3 regions of the Pseudomonas sp. HP_14 genome follow, and region 3 is predicted to be linked to each of the others. Evidence: predicted binding sites of a transcription regulator. Region 3 holds the regulator's gene; each other region holds the start of a gene.

What was found. Region 3 encodes FliA, which starts transcription of late flagellar genes. Its sites were predicted from a motif close to CTAAAGTTTNNNNNNNNNNNGCCGNTAA; they were not measured.
Region 1: a site for FliA is predicted at 4,622-4,649, ahead of ACYASS_RS24475 (methyl-accepting chemotaxis protein). Genes of this name have one in related genera too.
Region 2: a site for FliA is predicted at 2,809-2,836, ahead of ACYASS_RS20335 (methyl-accepting chemotaxis protein). Genes of this name have one in related genera too.

What each region holds. Positions count from the first base shown of each region.
Region 1 covers NZ_JBTOQI010000045.1:44,337-51,474, reverse strand. Annotated here, with positions in the region: gene ACYASS_RS24490 (MetQ/NlpA family ABC transporter substrate-binding protein) at 1-187, opposite strand, end outside; gene ACYASS_RS24485 (methionine ABC transporter permease) at 249-923, opposite strand; gene ACYASS_RS24480 (methionine ABC transporter ATP-binding protein) at 923-1,930, opposite strand; gene ACYASS_RS24475 (methyl-accepting chemotaxis protein) at 2,528-4,504, opposite strand; gene ACYASS_RS24470 (LysR substrate-binding domain-containing protein) at 4,700-5,623, opposite strand; gene ACYASS_RS24465 (NorM family multidrug efflux MATE transporter) at 5,781-7,138, shown strand, end outside.
Region 2 covers NZ_JBTOQI010000041.1:247,072-254,209, reverse strand. Annotated here, with positions in the region: gene ACYASS_RS20350 (3-carboxy-cis,cis-muconate cycloisomerase) at 1-1,046, shown strand, start outside; gene pcaD (3-oxoadipate enol-lactonase) at 1,167-1,955, shown strand; gene pcaC (4-carboxymuconolactone decarboxylase) at 1,970-2,368, shown strand; gene ACYASS_RS20335 (methyl-accepting chemotaxis protein) at 2,884-5,022, shown strand; gene ACYASS_RS20330 (chemotaxis protein CheW) at 5,019-6,503, shown strand; gene ACYASS_RS20325 (arsenic transporter) at 6,516-7,138, opposite strand, start outside.
Region 3 covers NZ_JBTOQI010000033.1:45,839-52,976, reverse strand. Annotated here, with positions in the region: gene flhA (flagellar biosynthesis protein FlhA) at 1-895, shown strand, start outside; gene flhF (flagellar biosynthesis protein FlhF) at 907-2,235, shown strand; gene fleN (flagellar synthesis regulator FleN) at 2,351-3,184, shown strand; gene fliA (RNA polymerase sigma factor FliA) at 3,181-3,921, shown strand; gene ACYASS_RS17895 (chemotaxis response regulator CheY) at 4,213-4,587, shown strand; gene ACYASS_RS17890 (protein phosphatase CheZ) at 4,607-5,395, shown strand; gene ACYASS_RS17885 (chemotaxis protein CheA) at 5,434-7,138, shown strand, end outside.

The sequences.
Region 1 (7,138 bases), on a different contig from region 3:
GTACATTGGGCTGCACGTAGTCATTGAAGACCTTGATCTGCAGGTCTACGCCTTCTTTGGCCAGGGTCGGTTTCACGAACTCGAGCAGCTCGGCGTGGGGCACGGCGCTGGCTGCAACGGTGAGGGTTTCATCGGCATGCGCGGACAATGCGGCAACGGCGGCAAATACGGCCAACAGCTTCTTCATACATCAACTCCTTTGAGGGCCCGCCAACGTGCGGGCCTGTGCCGATGAATCGGCCGATAACTTAGCGGTGGGAAAAGTGCGCGACCAGTTTGTCGCCGATGGTTTGCAGGATTTGCACCAGCACCAGCAGCAATACGACCGTCACGAACATCACATCGTTCTGGAAACGCTGGTAACCGTAGCGAATCGCCAGATCACCCAACCCGCCTGCGCCAACAGCGCCCGCCATGGCGGTGAACGACACCAGCGCAATGGCCGTAACGGTAATGGCAGCGAGGATGCCGGGGCGTGCTTCAGGCAGCAGCGCCTTGACGATGATCTGCCGGGTGGTGGCACCCATCGCCTGAGTCGCCTCGATAATGCCGCGATCCACTTCACGCAACGCGGTTTCTACCAGGCGAGCGAAGAATGGAGTTGCGCCTGCGATCAGCGGCGGCAAAGTGCCGAGAATACCCAGCGTAGTGCCGGTGATGATCTCGGTCACTGGCATCATCACGATCAGCAGGATGATGAAGGGCAAGGCCCGCAGCAAGTTGACGATGACTGCCAGAACTGAATACAGGCCTTTGTTTTCGAGCAGCTGGCGTGGCGAGGTGAGGAACAGGATTACGCCCAGCGGCAAGCCCAGTAACACGGTAAAGCCCAGAGACACGACCAGCATGTTCAGGGTGTCGAGCGTGGCGACCCAGATTTCCGCCCAGTCGACGTTGGGGAATAAAGTCAGTAGAGCGTCCATTAGCGCAGCACCTCCATATGAACATCCGCGGCGGTGAAGCGAGCGAAGGCGGCGTCCATGTCGCCGCCAGTGATAGCCAGGGTCAGTTGCCCGTAAGGCGTGTCTTTGATGCGATCAATACGTCCGGCCAGGATGCTGTAATCCACGCCGGTCTCCCGCGCGACGGTACCGAGCAGCGGTGCGTAAGTCGCCTCACCCTGGAAGGTCAGGCGGACGATGCGGCCTTCAACGTGTGCGAAGTCATCGCGCTGTTCGTTTTCGTCGATTTGCTCGTGTTCCTGAACAAAGCGTTTGGTCGTCGGGTGCTGTGGGTGCAGGAATACATCAGCAACCTTGCCTTGCTCGACGATTACGCCGGCATCCATGACGGCGACGTGGTCGCAGACACGGCGGATCACGTCCATTTCATGGGTGATCAGGACGATGGTCAGCTTCAGCTCACGATTGATCTCGGCCAGCAGTTGCAGGACCGACGCAGTAGTTTGCGGGTCCAGGGCGCTGGTGGCTTCATCGCAGAGCAGAATCTTTGGCTTGGTGGCCAAGGCGCGGGCAATGCCGACACGCTGCTTTTGCCCGCCGGACAGCTGCGAAGGGTATTTCTTCGCGTGGTCGGACAAGCCAACCCGGGCGAGCAGTTCCGCTACGCGCTGATCGATCTCGGCGCGGGACATATCACCGGCCAGCGTCAGCGGCATGGCGACGTTGTCGGCCACGGTCTTGGAAGACAGCAGGTTGAAGTGCTGGAAGATCATTCCGACCTGCTGACGGAAGCGCCGCAAGCCATTGGCGTCGAGGGCAGTGACGTCGTCTTCGTCAACAACGATCTGCCCACCGCTCGGGGTTTCCAGGCGGTTGATCAGGCGCAGCAGGGTACTTTTGCCAGCCCCTGAATGGCCGATCAGGCCGAATACCTGGCCGTCTTCGACGCGCAGGCTGGTGGGGTGCAGGGCCGGAATTTCTTTGCCTGCCACCCGGTAGGTTTTATGGACGTTATGGAACTCGATCACTTAGCGAACCTTGTGGGGGCGCGTTAAAAATTCAGCGCGGCGGCAGGACGCGCACCGGCTGATTCGCACCGGCGGGATAGGCCGGGCGCGCATTTTAGCCTGTCCGCTGGATGGTATTTAGCATTTATTTCATAACGGACCTGCTGAAATGGAATAAGGCGATGGATGGCAATGATCTGGATTTCCTGTGGGAGCAGAGCTTGCCCGCGAAGAACGATTACGCGCCATGACTGATGCACCGCGGCGCCTGGATCGCGGGCAAGCCTCGCTCCAACAGACTTGCGCCGCCTCTGTAGGAGCGGAGCTTGCTCGCGAAGAACGCTCACGCGCCCTGACTGATAAACCGCAGCGCCTATATCGCGGGCAAGCCCGGCTCCCACAGTAAATCTCGATCCTGTGGGAGCGAGGCTTGCCCGCGATGAACGAAAACGCGGTTTGACTGACAAACCGCTATCGCGGCCTCGCGGTGCTCGTGCGCGCAGGTTTATTTTTTATGCGCGAGACAGCGCGGTGCGTTGGACACCGAAGCGGTCAGAGTGAGTACATATTTCTGCAAAAAAAACGCCCCGAAGGGCGTTTTTTTATGTCGCTTGGCAATCAACGAAACCGGTCAACCTCGGTGCGCAAATCGGCAGCCAGGGTGTTCAGTTCCTCTGCGGTAATGGCCAGATGCGAAACGACTTCACGTTGTTCGCTGTTGGCCATGGCGATGCTTTGCAGGTTGCTGCTCAGCAAGGTTGCAGTGCTGCTTTGCTCTTGGGTCGCGGTGGTGATCGCAGCGAATTGCTGACCGGCCGAGCGGCTTTGCTCGTCGATCTGCGCCAGCGCAGCAGCCACTTTGGCGTTGCGCGCCAGGCCTTCCTGCATCTGGGCATTGCCCTGCTGCATGGTGGAGATGGCGTTGCCGGTCTCTTGCTGGATGCTGGTGATCATCCCGGAGATTTCGTTGGTCGCATCCCGGGTACGCGTTGCCAGGCTACGCACTTCGTCAGCAACCACTGCGAAGCCACGACCTTGTTCGCCCGCCCGTGCTGCTTCGATAGCGGCGTTAAGAGCCAGCAAGTTTGTCTGGTCGGCAATCGAGGTGATCACGCCGACGATGCTGCCGATTTCCTGAGAGCGTTGCCCCAACGTGTTGATGACAGCAGCGGTGCTGTTGATCGAGGCGGCGATCTGCTCCAGGGAGGACGATGCTTCTTGCATCGAGGCGCGACCGATACGGGTCTGCTGAGCATTTTCCTGAGCCAGACGTTCGGTGTTGCCCATGTTGTCGGCAATGTTGAGCGAGGTAGCGCTGAACTCTTCTACCGCGCCCGCCATGCTGACGATTTCACCCGATTGCTGCTCCATGCCGCGGTACGCGCCACCGGACAGACCGGACAGTTCATTGGCGCGACTGCTGACTTGCTGAGCGGCTGTGCGGATGTGCGACACCATGGTCGACAGGGCTTCACCCATCTTGTTGAAGCTGGTTGCCAATTGACCAATTTCGTCATGGCTGGTGATGTTCAAGCGCACGCTCAAATCACCGGCACCGAGTGCTTCTGCCTGACGCACCAGTTCAGACAGCGGACGCAGTTTGCTGCGCAGCAACCAGATAGCGGAGCCCACTGCGATCAGCATGGCCAACAGGCTGCCGATTGCCAGCTGCGTACCGACATTCCACGTTACCGCGCTGATTTCGTCCTTGGGCATGTTTGCCAGAACGGTCCACGGCCCACCGCTGAAAGGCTGGGCAACGCTGTAGAAGTCTTCGCTGGTGTCGCTCCAGTACTGGCCTTTGCCTGGCGTTTTTGCAAAATCAGCGACTGTTTTGCCAGCCTGATCAAGAGCCTGTACGCCTGCTGGTGGCACCAGCCAACGGTTCTGATCATCAAGCAGGGCCAGAGAGCCTGTTTTGCCGATGCGGAAGTTCTTCAGGTTTTCGAACTGGGCATTCTGCGCGTCGGTGTAATCGAAGCCGACGAACAACACCGCGATGACTTTGCCGGAGCTGTCTTTCACGGGGGTGTATTGCGTCATGTAGTAGCGCTCGAACAGCACGGCTTTACCGACATAGCTCTGGCCCGACATCAAGCGGTCGTACGCAGGGTTCTTGCGGTCGAGCATGGTGCCGATAGCGCGGCTGCCATCCTGCTTGGTCAGCGAGGTGCTGATGCGGATGAACTCTTCGCCGCTGCGCACAAATACGGTGGCCACGCCTTCAGTCAATTGGCGGAATTCGTCAACTTCCCTGAAGTTGTTGTTTAGCGCACTGCCCGCAAGGATCAGGCTCGGTGTCTGCACCCCGGCGACTGTGACTGGCTGATCCGCCTGAACGGTAAGGCCGCTGGCGAAACGTTTTTCAAACAACCCGCTCAAACGCTGGGTACTGACCCGCAGCGTGCTGTGAAACGTGTTGAGTTGGTCGGCCAGCAAGCGTGCCTCACTCGCCATGTGCTCTTCACGAATGACGAGGTTGGCAGAGTCCAGCGAACGCAACGCAAAGACAGTACTGCCTGAGATGACAACTGCCAGAATAACGGCCAAAGCAATACCGAGTTGCGAAGCAATTCGGGCACGGGGCTTGGACATGACGACTCCTGGCCGAACGGAGGGTCTTCAATGACCTCTAATAGCCGTTCAGCTGAATTTAATTAAGTTAGTTAGCCTTGGTTGTACAAAATTTGTACATGGGGGCGTCAATTCTACACATCGGCCTTGTCGCGTAATACTTGAGTATGGTCCCCGGATTTGTAGGATTCGGTTACAAACTGTGTCGCAATGCCACTATTCCCTGAGGATTTGCACCTCGGGCAGCTCCATGGCATTGACTTCGCTCTGCAGAAAATCCCCCAATCGACGCAAGCGTTCGCTGCCGGGTCGGGTTCTTGGCCACACCAGATAATAGTCTTCGCCGCTGTAAACAGCGGTTCGCCAAGGCAGACTCAAGCGGTTCTGGGCGACATCTTCGGCGACCATGAGCAGATCCCCCATGGAAACCCCATAGCCGCGAGCGGCGGCGATCATACCTAATTCCAGTGTGTCGAACACCTGCCCGCCTTTAAGTGAAACCTGTTCCGATAACCCCGTGCGTTCAAGCCAACTGCGCCAGTCCCTGCGGTCCGGCGTGGGGTGCAGTAATTCGGCGCTGGCCAGGCGTTCGATATTCCAAGGCTGATCGTCCACCAGATTCGGCGCGCCCACAGGAATCAACAACTCGGGGAACAGGTGTATGGCCTCCCAGTCGGCGGGCAGATGGCCGCGACTGAGCAGGACGGCGCAGTCGAAAGGCTCATGACTGAAGTCCACCACATCGATTTCCATCCACGCGCTGGTCAACTGCACCTCGTTGCCCGCCTGTAAATGACGAAAGCGACTGAGGCGCGCCAACAGCCAGCGCATGGTCAGGGTCGGCGGCGCTTTCATGCGCAGGATCCCTTCATCGACCGAGAGCGTGTTGCAGGCGCGCTCCAGAGACGAAAAGCCGTCGCGCACGCCTGGCAGCAAGGTCCGGGCGGCTTCGGTGAGCTGGATATTGCGACCGATGCGCTGAAACAGTCGGCAGGCAAAGTGATCTTCCAGGGTACGAATGTGCCGACTGACCGCACTTTGGGTGATCGACAGTTCTTCGGCTGCTCGCGTAAATGAGCTGTGCCGCGCAGCCGCTTCAAATGCGCGCAGTGCATAAAGAGGTGGAAGACTACGAGGCATTCAGAACGCTCCTGCTGCGGGGATAAGTAATCTTAGCTAAAAAACCAATAGATGAGTTTTACTCATGCTAACGATCTTATTTATCCCTTTGTGCCCGCGCACGTAACTGATGAAAATGGGCGGCTCATAACTGCCCCCTGAAATCGAGCGTCGCGCCATGCAACAACCTGCCATCAAAGAACTCTGGATCATCCTGCGCCTTGCCGGGCCGCTGATCGCTTCACAGATGGCGCACATGCTGATGGTTTTTACCGACACGGTGATGATGGGCCATATCGGCCCGGAGGCCTTGGCGGGCGGTGGTTTGGGCGCTGCGACTTACAACTTCATTTCGTTTTTCTGCGTCGGCGTCATGGCCGCAGTCGGCACGCTGGTGGCTATCAGGCACGGCGCGGGAGACAGCAAAGGCGCTGCGCAACTGGTCCAGGCCGGGGTCTGGCTGGCGTGGGGCATGGCATTGATTGCCATGCTGATCCTGTGGAACCTTGAGCCTATCCTCCTGCATTTCGGCCAGACCGAATCCAACGTGCACATGGCAGGTCAATTCTTGATCACCTTGCCACTGGCGTTGCCCGGTCTGTTGACGTTCATGGCCTTGCGCGGCTTTACCAGTGCATTGGGGCGTGCAGGCCCTGTCATGGCGATCAGTCTGGGCGGTGCGATTGCCAACTTCGTCCTCAACTACGCCTTTATCCATGAAGTGTTCGGGCTGCCGAATCTGGGCTTGATGGGCATTGGTCTGGTGACGGCTGTGGTCACCAACGGTATGGCGTTGATTCTTGCGCTGCACATTCGTCGTCATCCTGCTTACGCGGCCTATCCGATCCGCGAGGGTTTCTGGCAGCTTTCGCGCAGCCATCTCAAAGAGTTGTGGCGGCTGGGCTTGCCAATCGGCGGGACTTACGCGGTTGAAGTCGGCCTGTTCACCTTCGCGGCTTTTTGCATGGGAGCCATGGGCAGCACGCAAATGGCAGCGCATCAGATCGCTCTGCAGTCAGTGTCGATGGCGTTCATGATTCCGGTGGGAATTTCCTACGCAGTCACCATGCGCATTGGTCAGCACTACGGCGCGGGTAATCTGTTGTTGGCCCGAACTGCCGGGCGCGCAGGCATAGCCTTTGGCTCTGTGGTGATGCTGATGTTCGGGATGTTGTTCTGGCTGGCACCGCACCTGGTCATCGGTCTGTTCCTGGATATCAATGACCCGAAATTCGCCGACATCGTCGAGCTGACGGTCAAGCTGCTGGCGATTGCCGCCTGGTTTGAAATTCTCGACGGCGCGCAAACCATCGCGATGGGCGCGATCCGTGGCTTCAAGGATGCGCGGACCACCTTCCTTATCGGGCTCGCCAGTTACTGGCTGGTCGCAGCACCGGCAGCATGGATATTTGGTTTTTACACCAACCACGGCGCCGAGGGCGTCTGGTGGGGGCTGGCGTTGGGGCTGCTGTGCTCAGCGATTGCGCTGACCTGGGCCTTCGAAAGAAAGACCTCGAAGCTGTTACGCCGGGAAGC
Region 2 (7,138 bases), on a different contig from region 3:
TACACATGGGAGCAACCAGCCAGGACGTCATGGACAGCGGGCTGGTGTTGCAACTGCGCGCCGCCATCGTGCTGTTGGAACGTGATCTGTCGACGCTGGCGGATGCTCTGGCGGGACAGGCTCAACGCTACGCCGCTACACCGCTGGCGGGTCGTACCTGGTTGCAGCAGGCGACGCCGGTCACCCTCGGGATGAAAATTTCCGGTTGGCTCGGCGCGGTCACGCGTCATCGGCAACGTTTGCAGGAACTGAAACCGCGGCTGCTGAGCCTGCAGTTTGGTGGCGCGTCCGGAACCCTTGCGGCGTTGGGCGATCAGGCGTTGCCTGTTGCTGAAGCGCTTGCCCATGAGCTGCAACTGAGCCTGCCCGAGCAACCGTGGCACACACAGCGCGACAGGCTGGTGGAGTTTGCCGGTTGGCTGGGCCTGATCGCCGGGAGTCTGGGAAAGGTCGGCCGCGATATCAGCCTGTTGATGCAAACCGAAGTCGGCGAAGTCTTTGAACCTGCAGCAGCAGGCAAGGGTGGATCATCCACCATGCCTCACAAGCGTAACCCTGTGGGCGCGGCCGTGATGATCAGTGCTTCAGTGCGTGCGCCTGGGCTGGTCGCGACGATGTTCGCCGCCATGCCTCAGGAACATGAGCGCAGCCTGGGGTTGTGGCACGCCGAGTGGGAAACCCTGCCTGAGCTGTGCTGCCTGGTGTCGGGATCGTTGCAGCAGGCTTTGCAGGTGATTCCAGCGCTGGAGGTTGATGCCGCACAGATGTTGACCAACCTAGATTCCACTCAAGGGCTGGTGCTGGCTGAAGCGGTCAGTATCGCGCTCGCCCGGCGCATAGGGCGTGACGCCGCGCATCATCTGATTGAACAAAGCTGCCGTCGTGCCGTGCAACAGGGTTTGCATCTGCGCGAAGTGCTGGGCGCCGATCCACAGGTCAGTGCCGAGCTTTCGGCCGCTGAACTGGACCATCTGCTTGATCCCGCCAACTACCTGGGCCTTGCGCAGCAGTGGGTGGAGAGGGCGGTGGTCTTGGCGAAAATTTAACTCGACCTGTTGGAGCGAGGCTTGCCCGCGAAAAACGATAACGCGGTATGTCTGGAATACCGCAGTGAGTCATTCGCGGACAAGCCTCGCTACAACGCCCTCATTCCACAGGAGCCAAAAATGCCCTTCATCCAACTCTCCGACGGCAATCTGCATTACCAACTCGATGGCCCGCAAGGTGCGCCGGTTTTGTTGTTGTCCAACTCGCTGGGCACCGACTTGAAAATGTGGGACTCGCAAATGCCGGCCTTCACGAAGCACTTTCAGGTGTTGCGCTACGACACGCGGGGGCACGGTCAATCGCTGGTGACCGAAGGGCCTTACAGCATCGAGCAGAGTGGTCGCGATGTATTGGCATTGCTGGACGCCTTACAGCTGCCGAACGTGGTGTTCTGCGGGCTATCCATGGGCGGTCTGATTGGCCAGTGGCTGGCGATCAACGCACCGCAGCGCGTGCAACGGCTGGTGGTGTGCAACACCGCCGCGAAAATCGGTAATCCCGATGTCTGGAACCCGCGTATCGAAACCGTTTTGCGCGATGGCAAAGCCGCGATGCAAGCCTTGCGTGAGGCGTCAATTGCGCGCTGGTTCACCCCTGAGTTTGCCAAGGCCGCGCCGCAGCAGGTCGAGCCGGTGGTGGACATGCTGGCCCAGACCTCACCTCAGGGCTATGCCGCCAACTGCGCAGCGGTACGCGACGCAGATTTTCGTGATCAGATCAAAGCGATCACGCTACCGGTGCTGGTGGTCTGTGGCACTCAGGACGCTGTCACTACCCCAACTGACGGGCGCTTCCTCACCGGGCATATTGCGGGTGCCGAGTACGCCGAGTTCCATGCTGCGCATCTTTCCAGTATCGAAGCGGGCAGTGCATTCGGCGAGCGTGTCATCACCTTTTTGAAAGCCTGAATCCGGAGTCTCAAATGGACGAAAAACAACGTTACGAAGCCGGTATGCAAGTGCGCCGCGCTGTCCTGGGCGATGCCCACGTGGACAACAGCCTGAAGAAGCTAACGCCGTTCAACGAAGAGTTTCAGGAAATGATCACCCGCCATGCCTGGGGTGATATCTGGACCCGGCCCGGCCTGCCGCGCCATACCCGCAGCCTGGTGACCATTGCCATGTTGATCGGTATGAACCGTGAAGGCGAGCTGCGCCTGCACCTCAAGGCCGCCAAACACAATGGCGTGACCCGTGAGGAGATCAAGGAAGTGCTGATGCAGAGCGCAATCTATTGCGGTATACCGGCCGCCAACGCAACGTTTCATCTGGCAGAGGAAGTCTGGGATGAAATGGGCGTCGAGTCGCTCGATAAGGCGTGATGACCGCTCCGTGCCTCACTTCGCCAAGGTGCATGTCGCAGGTAGTGTATTGAATTCGCAGTGAATAGTGTGACTGCAAATGTAAAGGCCGCTTATTGACTGATGAGTCGAGCGGTCTTTTTTTTCGATATAACACACGTTCCGTTATACATTTCAGTAGGCGCATTGCAACGGTTCGTTAATTGCGTTTGTCCTCATTGGCAATTTTAATATCAGGTTTATTGGATCCAAGTTTGAATCCGGGGGAAGAACGATTGGGCGCTACTGCCGCCTGTATGTCACGGCGGGCTTGACCTTGACGGCAATAGCAAAGTTCCAATAAATATTATCGTGTCCATTGAAAATAATGATTATCAAGGGCCGCAGAATAACGTAAGTTACGCTCAGTCCATCGTTAATGGCACATAGCCACCCGCTGATCGGATGGTTGTGGTGTTTTATTAAGGAAGTTTCAGTCAGGGCCGACAACGCAGCAATAAGAACCCTGATAATTACTCCCTTGCCGAGACCCGCCCATGTCCACTCCTTCTGCAAACTCATCTGTCGAATCTGCCATCGATCTGAACTCTTTGATGAATGCCATCAATCATTCCCAGGCGATGATCGAGTTTGATCTGGAAGGAAACATACTGCAGGCCAACAGCAATTTTCTCGACAAGGTGGGCTATCGCTTCGAAGAAGTGCAGGGCCGCCATCATCGTATGTTCTGCACGCCGGAATACGCATCCAGCCCCGAATATGCCGAGTTTTGGCGAAAGCTGGCGATCGGGCAGTTTGATCAAGGGCAGTACAAAAGGCTAGGTAAAGGCGGCAAGGAAATCTGGCTGCAGGCGACTTATAACCCGATTCTCAATCAGGCTGGCGAGCCATTCAAAGTGGTTAAGTTCGCCACGGATATCACCGAACAACGTATGCGCAATGCTGAATATGAGGGCAAGGTCGAGGCCATTCAGCGTTCTCAAGGCGTGATCGAGTTTGACCTGAATGGTCGAGTGCTGGCAGCCAATGAAAACTTCCTGAATGTTCTCGGCTATCGCCTGGATGAGGTGTTGGGCCAGCACCACCGCATGTTCTGTGATGATCAATACCTCAACAGCCCGGCCTATCGGGCTTTCTGGGCCAAGCTTGAGCGTGGTGAATACGATTCAGGCGAGTACATGCGGCTGGGCAAGGGCGGGCGTGAAGTCTGGATCAGTGCAACCTACAACCCGATTTTTGACCCGGATGGCCGCCCGTACAAGGTCGTGAAGTTTGCCAACGATGTCACTGACGTGCGCACCCGCAATGCCGAATTTGTGGGCAAAGTCACGGCGATCGAGCGCTCTCAAGCCGTTATCGAGTTTGATCTGACCGGTAAAGTACTGTCCGCCAACACCAACTTCCTCAACGTATTCGGCTATGAACTGGACGAAGTGATCGGCCAGCCGCACCGCATGTTCTGCACCGAAGAATTTGGTTCCAGCATGGGCTATCGCGAGCTGTGGGAGAAACTGGGGCGGGGCGAATACGACACCAATGAATACCGACGCAAGCGTAAGGACGGCAAGGAAATCTGGATTCAGGCGACTTACAACCCGATTCTCAACTCCCACGGCCAGCCATATAAAGTCGTCAAGTTTGCGCTGGACGTCACTGAGATCAAAGAAAGCAGTGCTGAGCGCCAAGGCAAGGTCAATGCGATTGATCGCGCGCAAGCGGTAATCGAGTTTGATATGGCTGGCAATATTCTTGATGCCAACGCCAACTTCCTCAAATCACTGGGTTACAGCCTGCAAGAGCTTCGTGGTCAGCACCACCGGATTTTCTGTGAGGAAGAGTACGTGCGCAGCACCGCCTATCGCGAGTTCTGGCATGACTTGTCTCAAGGGCAGTTTTTCTCTGGACGGTTCATGCGCTTGAGCAAGTTCGGCCAGCACATCTGGATTCAGGCGACGTACAACCCGGTTTTCGACAGTGATGGCAAACCTTATAAAGTGGTGAAGTTCGCCACTGACATCACTCAACAGGTCGAGCTGGAAGAAGCGATCGAGGCCAAGACCCGGGCCATGGACGCATCGGTACAAAACCTGATGAGCGCCATTTCCTATGTGGCGCAGAGCACCGATCAGGCCACTGACCTGGCCAGGCTGACACGGGAGCAGGCCAGTCAAGGCTCGCAAACGCTGGTCAAGGCCGCAGAAGCCATGGCCATGATTGGCAAGTCCGCTGAAGATATTCAGGACATCATTCAGGTCATCAGTGAAATCGCCAGCCAGACCAATATGCTCGCGTTCAACGCAGCCATCGAAGCGGCGCGGGCCGGTGAGCATGGTCTGGGCTTCTCGGTGGTGGCTGATGAGGTGCGCAAGCTGGCCGAGAAGTCCTCGCTGGCCACCAAGGAAATCAACAAACTGATTCTGGAAACCGTCAGCCGTATAAAATCCGGTAGCGAGATTTCCTTGAGTGCCGGCAGTGCGTTCGAGCAGATCGTCAATGGCGTCAACGAGACCACCGTGGCCATCGACAGCATCAATGCCGCAACCGCCAAACAAATGGATTCGGCAGGCGAGGTGGAAACGCTCATTTTCGAATTGCACCAGACCAAGGTTGGCAATGAGCAAGGCGCTGTGAATGTCAGTGCCCGCACCCGTAAAAACTCCGGGCTGCCTGCATGAACACGCTGCGCGCCTACGGCGTGGTGCAGATAAACGGTGCGTTTCTGGGCATCGAAGCTACCTCGTTAATGGAGGCCGTTCACTGGCCGACCAATCTGCAGCGCCATCCGGTCACACGCGGTGTGTTGGCCGGGGTTTTCACCTTGCGGGGCAGACCGGTTCCGTTGGTGGATCTACGACCTTTGCTCAGCGACGACATGCCGGAGCAACGGCCAACCCCGCTGGTTGCCATCCTCAAGTACAACGGCGGCCTGTTGGGTGTTGCCATTGATGCGGTGTGCGACATCGTCAAGGCTGCCGACTCTCAACTCTGTACGTTGGGGCCGGGCGGCGAGGGCAGCGGGCTGATACCCACGTTGATCATGACCGGTGATGACAGTCGCTTGATCTACATGCTGGACCTTGCGTTTCTCGCCAGCCTGCCAGGCGTATTGTTCGCGGCAGATACCGCAGCCGCGCTGGTTAGCCAACAGGCCCTGCAAGCAAAAAGTCAGTTACGTCACTATCTGGTGTTCGAGTGTGACGGGCAGCATTTCAGTATTGATGCCAGCGTGGTCACCGAGTTGGTGGACAAGCCACAGATCGCGCCCACCGACTTCGGCAATGGCTACTGCCTGGGCGTGACGGTGATTCGCGACACTAAAATTCCGGTTTTGAGCCTGTCCCACGTGCTGGGTTTTGACGGCAGTAACGCGCACGCCAAAAGCCAGCTTCTGTTGCTGACGGCGGCAGACGGCAGGGTGTGCGGCTTCGGCTACGATCGAATGGTTGCCATTGAGCGGCGAGACCCGCAAAGCCTGCTGCCCATGCCCGGCTATGGCTTGCGCGAGCCTGAACTGTTGGCGGGTGTAATGAACCTCGCTGAAGGATTGCAGGCTGTCTTGATCAATCATCAGGCTTTGCTGGAGCGACCCGGCGTCAAGAACTACGCCGAGCTTTACCAGACCCAGCCGCAGTCATCAGAGAGCCGGGCAAGCAAGGCGAAAGCGGTCATGCGTCAGGCCTGTCTGTTGTTCAAGTCGCCGACCCAGTTCGTGGCACCGCTCAGCCAGATACTGGAAATCCTTTCGATACCCACGCACATGATCGGCCTTGCCCAGCCGGAAAATCACTTGCTGGGGCAATTCAATCTGCGTGGCGAACAGCTCCCGCTGGTATGCCTGAGCAGCTTGATCGAGTCGTTGCCACAACCTCATACGCCTCTGTCGCGGGTGCTGGTTGTCAGAGGGGACACGTTGACGTTCGGTTTTGCAGTATCTCAGGTTGAAGCCATTGATTCCTTCAACCAGTTCGATCCGACCATGCTTGCCCAAGGTTGGCAGACCAATGCGGGCAAAGTAGTGTCGGTCAATGACCGGGCTCGCTCGCTGGTGAGCATCGGCAGTGGCGCAAACAGTTGGCGGGCTACTCTGATGGACCTGCAGGGTATTGCCCGGCAGCTGGAAGCACGGCTGTTGCAGCCTTCCAGCGCCGTCGCCTGAAACGTTTTTTTATCAGCCAGTGGTCATCGACAACGCCGCCAGTGCGCCTAGCAGCGCGGGTGGCATGACCAGAATCCCCAGCCGTAAAAAGCCCATGGCGGTGACGTTTTCGCCTTCGCGACGGATGGCAATCAACCAGAGCAAGGTTGCCAGCGAGCCGGTGATCGAAAGGTTGGGGCCAAGATCGACGCCGATCACCAATGCACTGGTGGTCGCTGTCGGCAGCTGTGCGATATGGCCGACTGACCCGGCGATCAGGCCGGCCGGAAGATTGTTGATCAGGTTGCTGGTGATCGCCACGCTCACGCCTGCTACCCAGCTGGCTTGAGTGGCAGAATGGTCGGCGAGTGATTTCAGCGCATGGGCCAGATGATCGATAACGCCGGTCAGTGCCAGCCCCTCTACCAGCACGAACAAACCTGCCACCAGCGGCAACACTCCCCAGGAGACCGCCTTGATCACTGGCAGTGGGTTGAGCCGCTGGCGGATATGAATCAGTGCGGCGGTAGCGACACCCGCACAAAACGTGGGCAACCCAAGTTGCACGCCGAATGCCGATGCGCTCAGTAAGACGATGCCGGTCAGCACTATGCCGAACGCTGTCAGACGTGCACCGCTGGACAGCGGTTGCAAGG
Region 3 (7,138 bases):
GACCGTCCATATTCGCGACAACCTGGACCTGGCGCCAAGTGCCTATCGTTTGACGCTAATGGGCGTCACGTTGGCAGAAGCAGAGATTTATCCGGACCGCGAACTGGCGATTAACCCTGGCCAGGTCTTCGGATCGCTCAATGGTATTACCGCCAAGGACCCGGCGTTTGGTCTGGAAGCTGTCTGGATTGAAATCAGCCAGCGCAGTCAGGCTCAGTCGCTTGGATATACCGTGGTTGATGCCAGTACCGTGGTCGCGACCCACCTTAACCAGATTCTCTACAAGCACTCGCACGAGCTGATTGGCCATGAAGAAGTGCAGCAATTGATGCAATTGCTGGCTAAAGGCTCGCCTAAACTCGCTGAGGAGCTGGTACCGGGCATCCTTTCGTTGTCGGCGTTGCTCAAGGTATTGCAGGCGTTGCTGTCTGAACAGGTACCGGTTCGGGATATCCGGACGATTGCCGAGGCTATCGCCAACAACGCTCAACGGAGTCAAGATACCGCCGCATTGGTGGCTGCTGTTCGGGTCGGTTTGAGTCGCGCCATCGTGCAAAGCATTGTAGGCATTGAGCCGGAGCTACCAGTTATCACGCTGGAGCCAAGGTTGGAACAGATATTGCTCAATAGTCTGCAGAAGGCTGGTCAGGGTCAGGAAGAAGGCGTTCTTCTCGAGCCGAGCATGGCAGAGAAACTTCAGCGTTCGCTGATCGATGCCGCCCAGCGTCAGGAGATGCAAGGCTTGCCAGTGATTCTGCTGGTAGCCGGCCCGGTTCGGGCGATGCTGTCGCGGTTTGGGCGGCTGGCTGTACCGAATATGCACGTGTTGGCGTATCAGGAAATTCCTGACAACAAGCAAGTAACCATCGTAGCGACTGTCGGGCCTAACGGCTGAGGTAGTGAGTCATGCAAGTTAAGCGATTTTTCGCCGCCGATATGCGTCAAGCCATGAAACTGGTTCGTGATGAGCTGGGCGCTGAAGCGGCCATCATCGGCAACCGGCGAATTGCCGGTGGCGTCGAGCTGACTGCTGCCCTGGATTACAAGCTGTCCGCGCTGGCGCCTCGCGTCCCGAATATCGAGCTTGAGGACGAGTTGCGCAAAACCCAGTCGCGCATCGTCTCGGCTCAGGCAGAACTGAACAATCGTGGTGACAGCGACGGCGCGACCAATCGCCAGTTGTTTGCCGGTTTGCCATTGAGCGCCGCTGACACTCACATCGAGCCGACTCTGGAAGAGCCGCCGCGTCCCTTTGTGCAGCCACAGGCCGCACCGGCTGCGCCAGCAGGTAATCAGCGCGGTTACGACTCGATGCGTTTTGAATTGAACGGCCTGCGCGAGCTGCTGGAAGTCCAGCTTGGCTCCCTGGCATGGAACCAGTTGCAAGGCAGCCGTCCGGCACAGGCCAATCTGTGGCGCCGTCTGCAACGTGTCGGCTTGTCCGGCCCGCTGTCGCGCGACCTGCTGGAAATGATCCCTGATATCGACGAGCCGCGTCAGGCTTGGCGTATGCTCTTGGCGCACCTGGCGCGCATGATTGAAGTGCCTGACGTGGAGCCGCTGGAAGAGGGTGGTGTGATTGCCATGGTCGGCCCTGCCGGCATGGGCAAGACCACCACGCTCGCCAAGCTGGCGGCGCGCTACGTACTCAAGTACGGCGCACAGAATATCGCTTTGGTCAGCATGGACAGTTTCCGTATCGGTGCTCAGGAGCAACTCAAGACATTGGGTCGCATCCTCAATGTGCCGGTGACTCATGTCGATCCTGGCCAGTCGCTGGCGCAGGCGCTTGATCCGCTGCTGCGCAAGCGTGTCGTGTTGATCGATACCGCCGGCCTGCAAGCCAGTGATCCGGCGTTGCGCATGCAGCTGGAAAGTCTGGCAGGGCGCGGCATCAAGTCTCGTAATTATCTGGTACTGGCAACCACCAGCCAGAAACAGGTGCTCACTGCGGCCTATCACAGCTACAAGCGCTGTGGTCTGGCGGGATGCATCCTGACCAAGCTGGACGAAACTGCCAGCCTGGGTGAGGTGCTCAGCCTTGCGATCAGTCATGAGCTGCCAGTGGCCTATCTGACTGATGGCCCACGAATTCCTGATGATCTTCACCTGCCTCGCAGGCACCAACTGGTGTCGCGTGCGGTCAATGTGCAGATGCAAGAAGAGCCAAGCGAAGAGGCCATGGCGGACATGTTCGCCGACCTTTACCACAACCCCAACAAACGGGTCGGTTAAGTGAAGCGAACTATTGGACGTTACCTGCATCGATGGTCTGCCCGGCATGGCTCTTCACTGAGCGTGTCGCCCGCAATCTGGCTACGGTCTACGCAAGACAAGGTAAAGAAATAACATGGGCAGCATGCATCCCGTACAGGTGATCGCGGTGACCGGCGGCAAGGGTGGCGTCGGTAAGACTAACGTGTCAGTGAATCTTTCGCTGGCCTTGGCCGAGCTCGGCCGGCGCGTCATGCTGCTGGACGCCGACCTTGGCCTGGCGAATGTCGATGTCCTTCTTGGCCTGACGCCTAAACGCACCCTTGCTGATGTGATCGAGGGCCGTTGTGAGCTTCGCGACGTTTTGTTGCAAGGTCCGGGCGGGATTCGAATCGTGCCTGCCGCTTCCGGCACCCAGAGCATGGTTCATCTGAGCCCGGCGCAACATGCCGGCCTGATCCAGGCGTTCAGCGACATTGGCGACAATCTGGATGTGCTGGTGATTGACACCGCAGCCGGGATTGGCGAGTCAGTGGTCAGCTTCGTCCGCGCTGCTCAGGAAGTGTTGCTGGTGGTCTGTGACGAGCCTACTTCGATCACCGACGCCTACGCGCTGATCAAGCTGCTCAATCGCGACTACGGCATGAACCGTTTCCGGGTTCTGGCCAACATGGCCCAGAGTCCGCAGGAAGGTCGCAACCTGTTTGCCAAGCTGACCAAGGTGACCGACCGTTTCCTTGACGTTGCCTTGCAATATGTTGGCGCCGTGCCTTACGACGAATGTGTTCGCAAGGCCGTCCAGAAGCAACGTGCCGTATACGAAGCTTTCCCACGCTCTAAATGCTCACTGGCGTTCAAGGCTATTGCGCAGAAGGTCGATACCTGGCCACTGCCTGCCAACCCTCGCGGGCATCTTGAGTTCTTCGTCGAGCGACTGGTTTACCAGACAAGCGCAGGGCCTGTTCAATGACCGCGAGCGGCTACCAGATGTACAGCAAGGCTTCCAGAAACTCGCAATATGAGTTGATCGAGCGGTATGCTCCGCTGGTCAAGCGCATTGCGTACCACTTGCTGGCGCGTCTGCCAGCCAGTGTTCAGGTCGAAGACCTGATTCAGGCGGGCATGATCGGCTTGCTGGAAGTGTCCACCAAGTACGATTGCACCAAGGGCGCGAGTTTCGAGACTTATGCCGGGATTCGTATTCGCGGTGCGATGCTTGATGAAGTGCGCAAAGGGGACTGGGCGCCACGCTCTGTTCACCGCAATACGCGCATGGTCAGTGACGCAATTCGCTCAATTGAAGCTAAAACAGGTCGCGACGCTAAAGATCACGAAGTTGCGGCCGAACTCCAATTGAGTCTCGATGATTATTACGGGATTTTGAACGATACCTTGGGCAGTCGCCTCTTCAGTTTTGACGACCTGCTACAGGACGGCGAACATGAAGGGCTGCATGAGGATGGCGCAAGCGGTTCGCTTGAGCCGTCGCGCGACCTGGAGGATGAACGCTTCCAGGCTGCGTTGGCAGATGCAATTGCCAACTTGCCTGAGCGTGAACGTCTGGTCTTGGCGCTGTACTATGACGAGGAGCTGAACCTCAAGGAAATCGGTGAGGTCCTGGGGGTCAGTGAATCGCGAGTCAGCCAGTTACACAGCCAGTGCGCCGCTCGTTTGCGGGGGCGTTTGGGAGAGTGGCGAGCGCGTTGACAGGCGGTATGCGTCCTTGGTGATGGCGTGTCGCGTGTGAGCAGGCTGTGCAAAGCGTTACGTGGGACAGTGGACAAGGCTGGAGCCGTACAGGTATTTCGCTCCACGGACTGTAGAAGCAATAGCTTTAATGCAGCCCGTGGATTTGCTGTGCGGTTTCCATAGTTGTTGATATACCAAGCCCGTCGTCGTTTTCGCACAGCCGATGTGAGCTGTGCCGGTATTGATTGAACAGCGCGTTCAGGTGCTGAACGCGTCAAAGACTGCTTGGAGGTCGAATTGGACAAGAACATGAAAATCCTCATCGTTGATGACTTCTCAACGATGCGGCGGATCATTAAAAACCTGCTACGTGATCTGGGCTTCACCAACACGTCCGAAGCCGATGACGGGCTTACCGCGTTGCCGATGCTGGAAAGCGGTTCTTTTGACTTTCTGGTAACGGACTGGAACATGCCTGGCATGACCGGTATCGACCTGCTGCGTAAAGTACGTGCCGATGAGCGCCTCAAGCACCTGCCGGTGTTGATGGTGACCGCAGAAGCCAAGCGCGACCAGATCATTGAAGCGGCTCAGGCCGGCGTCAATGGTTATGTCGTCAAGCCATTCACGGCTCAGGCGCTGAAAGAAAAGATCGACAAGATCTTCGAGCGCGTCAATAGCTGATGTATGCCGCGAGGGCTCTATGGAGAACAACGAAACGTCAATGGGCGAGTTTGAAGCGACCCTGAAGAAACACGCTAGCGAGCTGGTGACGAGCCTTGAAAAAGGCCGTTTCGGCGACGCGGTGCAATTGATCCACGAGCTTAACCAGGCTCGGGATCGCGGTCTCTATCAAGAGATCGGCAAGCTGACTCGCGAGCTGCACAGTGCGATCGTCAATTTTCAAATTGACCCGAACATGCCGCAAGCTGAAGAAGTGTCCCAGATCACGGATGCCACCGAACGCCTGTCGTATGTTGTCAGGCTTACGGAAAACGCAGCTAACCGCACCATGGATCTGGTCGAGGAAAGCACCCCGCTGATCCATAGTCTGAACGATGAGGCCAAGGCCTTGAGTGCTGACTGGGGGCGCTTCATGCGCCGTGAAGTCGGCGCAGAAGAGTTTCGTGAGCTGGCGCGGCGTGTCGATGGTTTCTTGACGCGCAGCGAACAGGATACCCAGAAGGTTTCCTCCCACCTCAACGATATTCTGCTGGCTCAGGACTTCCAGGACCTTACCGGTCAAGTGATCAAGCGCGTCACGCAATTGGTCACTGAAGTGGAGAGCAATCTGCTCAAACTGGTGCTCATGGCCAGTCATGTCGACCGCTTTGCGGGCATCGAACATGACGACGAATCCATCCGCGCAGAAAAAGATCCACAAAAACATCTCAAACAGGGTGAAGGTCCGCAGATTCATGCCGATAAACGGGAAGACGTTGTGTCCGGACAGGACGATGTAGACGATCTGCTATCGAGCCTGGGCTTCTAAGTCTGGTCTGTTGACGGTTAATTTTAGGGAGCACCCCAATGAGCTTCGGCGCCGATGAAGAGATCCTTCAGGATTTTCTGGTAGAGGCCGGCGAAATTCTGGAGCAGTTGTCTGAACAGTTGGTCGAGCTGGAAAGCCGACCGGATGACGCAGATCTGCTCAATGCAATTTTTCGCGGTTTTCACACTGTAAAAGGGGGCGCCGGCTTCCTCCAGCTCCATGAGCTGGTGGAGTGCTGCCACATCGCCGAGAACGTCTTCGACATCCTGCGTAAGGGTGAGCGTCGCGTTGATTCGGAATTGATGGACGTGGTCCTGGAAGCGCTGGATGCGGTCAACGCGATGTTCAGCCAGGTGCGCGAACGTAGCGAAGTCACTCCGGCTACACCGGAACTGCTCGCGGCACTGGCGCGGCTGGCTGAGCCAGCATCGGCTGACGAAGCTCCTGCGGCTGAAGCCTTGGAAGAAGTAGAAGAGGCACCTGTTGAAGCTGCCGCTGAAGCCGCTTCAGACGAGATCACTGATACCGAATTCGAGCACTTGCTTGATCAGCTCAATTCCGCGAAAGAGCAGCCAGCGGCTGCTGCCGCGCCGACCACTGGCGCAGCGGCATCCGATGAGATCACCGATTCGGAATTCGAATCGCTGCTCGATCAGTTACACGGCAAAGGCCAGTTTGCTGCAGACAGTGCAGCGCCTGCTGCCGTCGCTCCAGCTGCCGCACCCGCTGGCAAAGCGGAAAGCGGCGACATCACCGACGATGAATTCGAAGCGTTGCTCGATCAGCTGCACGGCAAGGGTTCGTTCGATCCTTCCGCCGCAGCGGCTCCTGCACCTGCTGCGGCGGCACCTGCTGCCAGCGCGCCGGCCGGTAAAGGCGACGAAATCTCCGATAACGAATTTGAAGCACTGCTTGACGAGTTGCATGGCAAAGGCAAGTTCGAGCCTGACGTAGCTGCGGCGGTTGCTGCACCTGCTGCGGCCGTGTCTGCGCCTGCCAAGCCAGCAGCACCGGCGGCCAAGCCTGCTCCGGCTGCAGCGGCCAAACCGGCAGCCGCGCCAGCGCCCGCCAAGGCTGCTGCACCTGCTCCTGCGCCAGCCAAGCCAGCTGCGCCACCGGCCGAGAAACCGGTCGCCTCGGAAGCGGAAACCACCGTACGGGTTGATACCGCGCGCCTGGACGAGATCATGAACATGGTCGGCGAACTGGTGCTGGTGCGTAACCGTCTGGTGCGCCTGGGTCTCAACAGTGGCGACGAAGCCATGTCCAAGGCGGTTTCCAACCTTGATGTGGTGACAGCTGACTTGCAGACCGCGGTGATGAAGACCCGGATGCAGCCGATCAAGAAAGTGTTCGGTCGCTTCCCGCGACTGGTACGTGACCTGGCTCGCCAGCTCAAGAAAGAGATCAACCTGGAACTGGTCGGTGAAGAGACCGATCTGGACAAGAACCTCGTAGAGGCGCTTGCCGATCCACTGGTCCACTTGGTGCGTAACGCGGTCGACCACGGTGTAGAAACCCCGGAAGAGCGTGAGGCATCAGGCAAGCCGCGTGGCGGACGGGTCATTCTCTCTGCCGAGCAGGAAGGCGACCACATCCTGTTGTCGATTTCAGATGACGGCAAGGGCATGGACCCTAACGTCTTGCGCTCGATTGCGGTCAAGCGTGGCGTGATGGACAAGGATGCTGCTGATCGCCTGAGCGATACCGACTGCTACAACCTGATTTTCGCCCCAGGGTTCT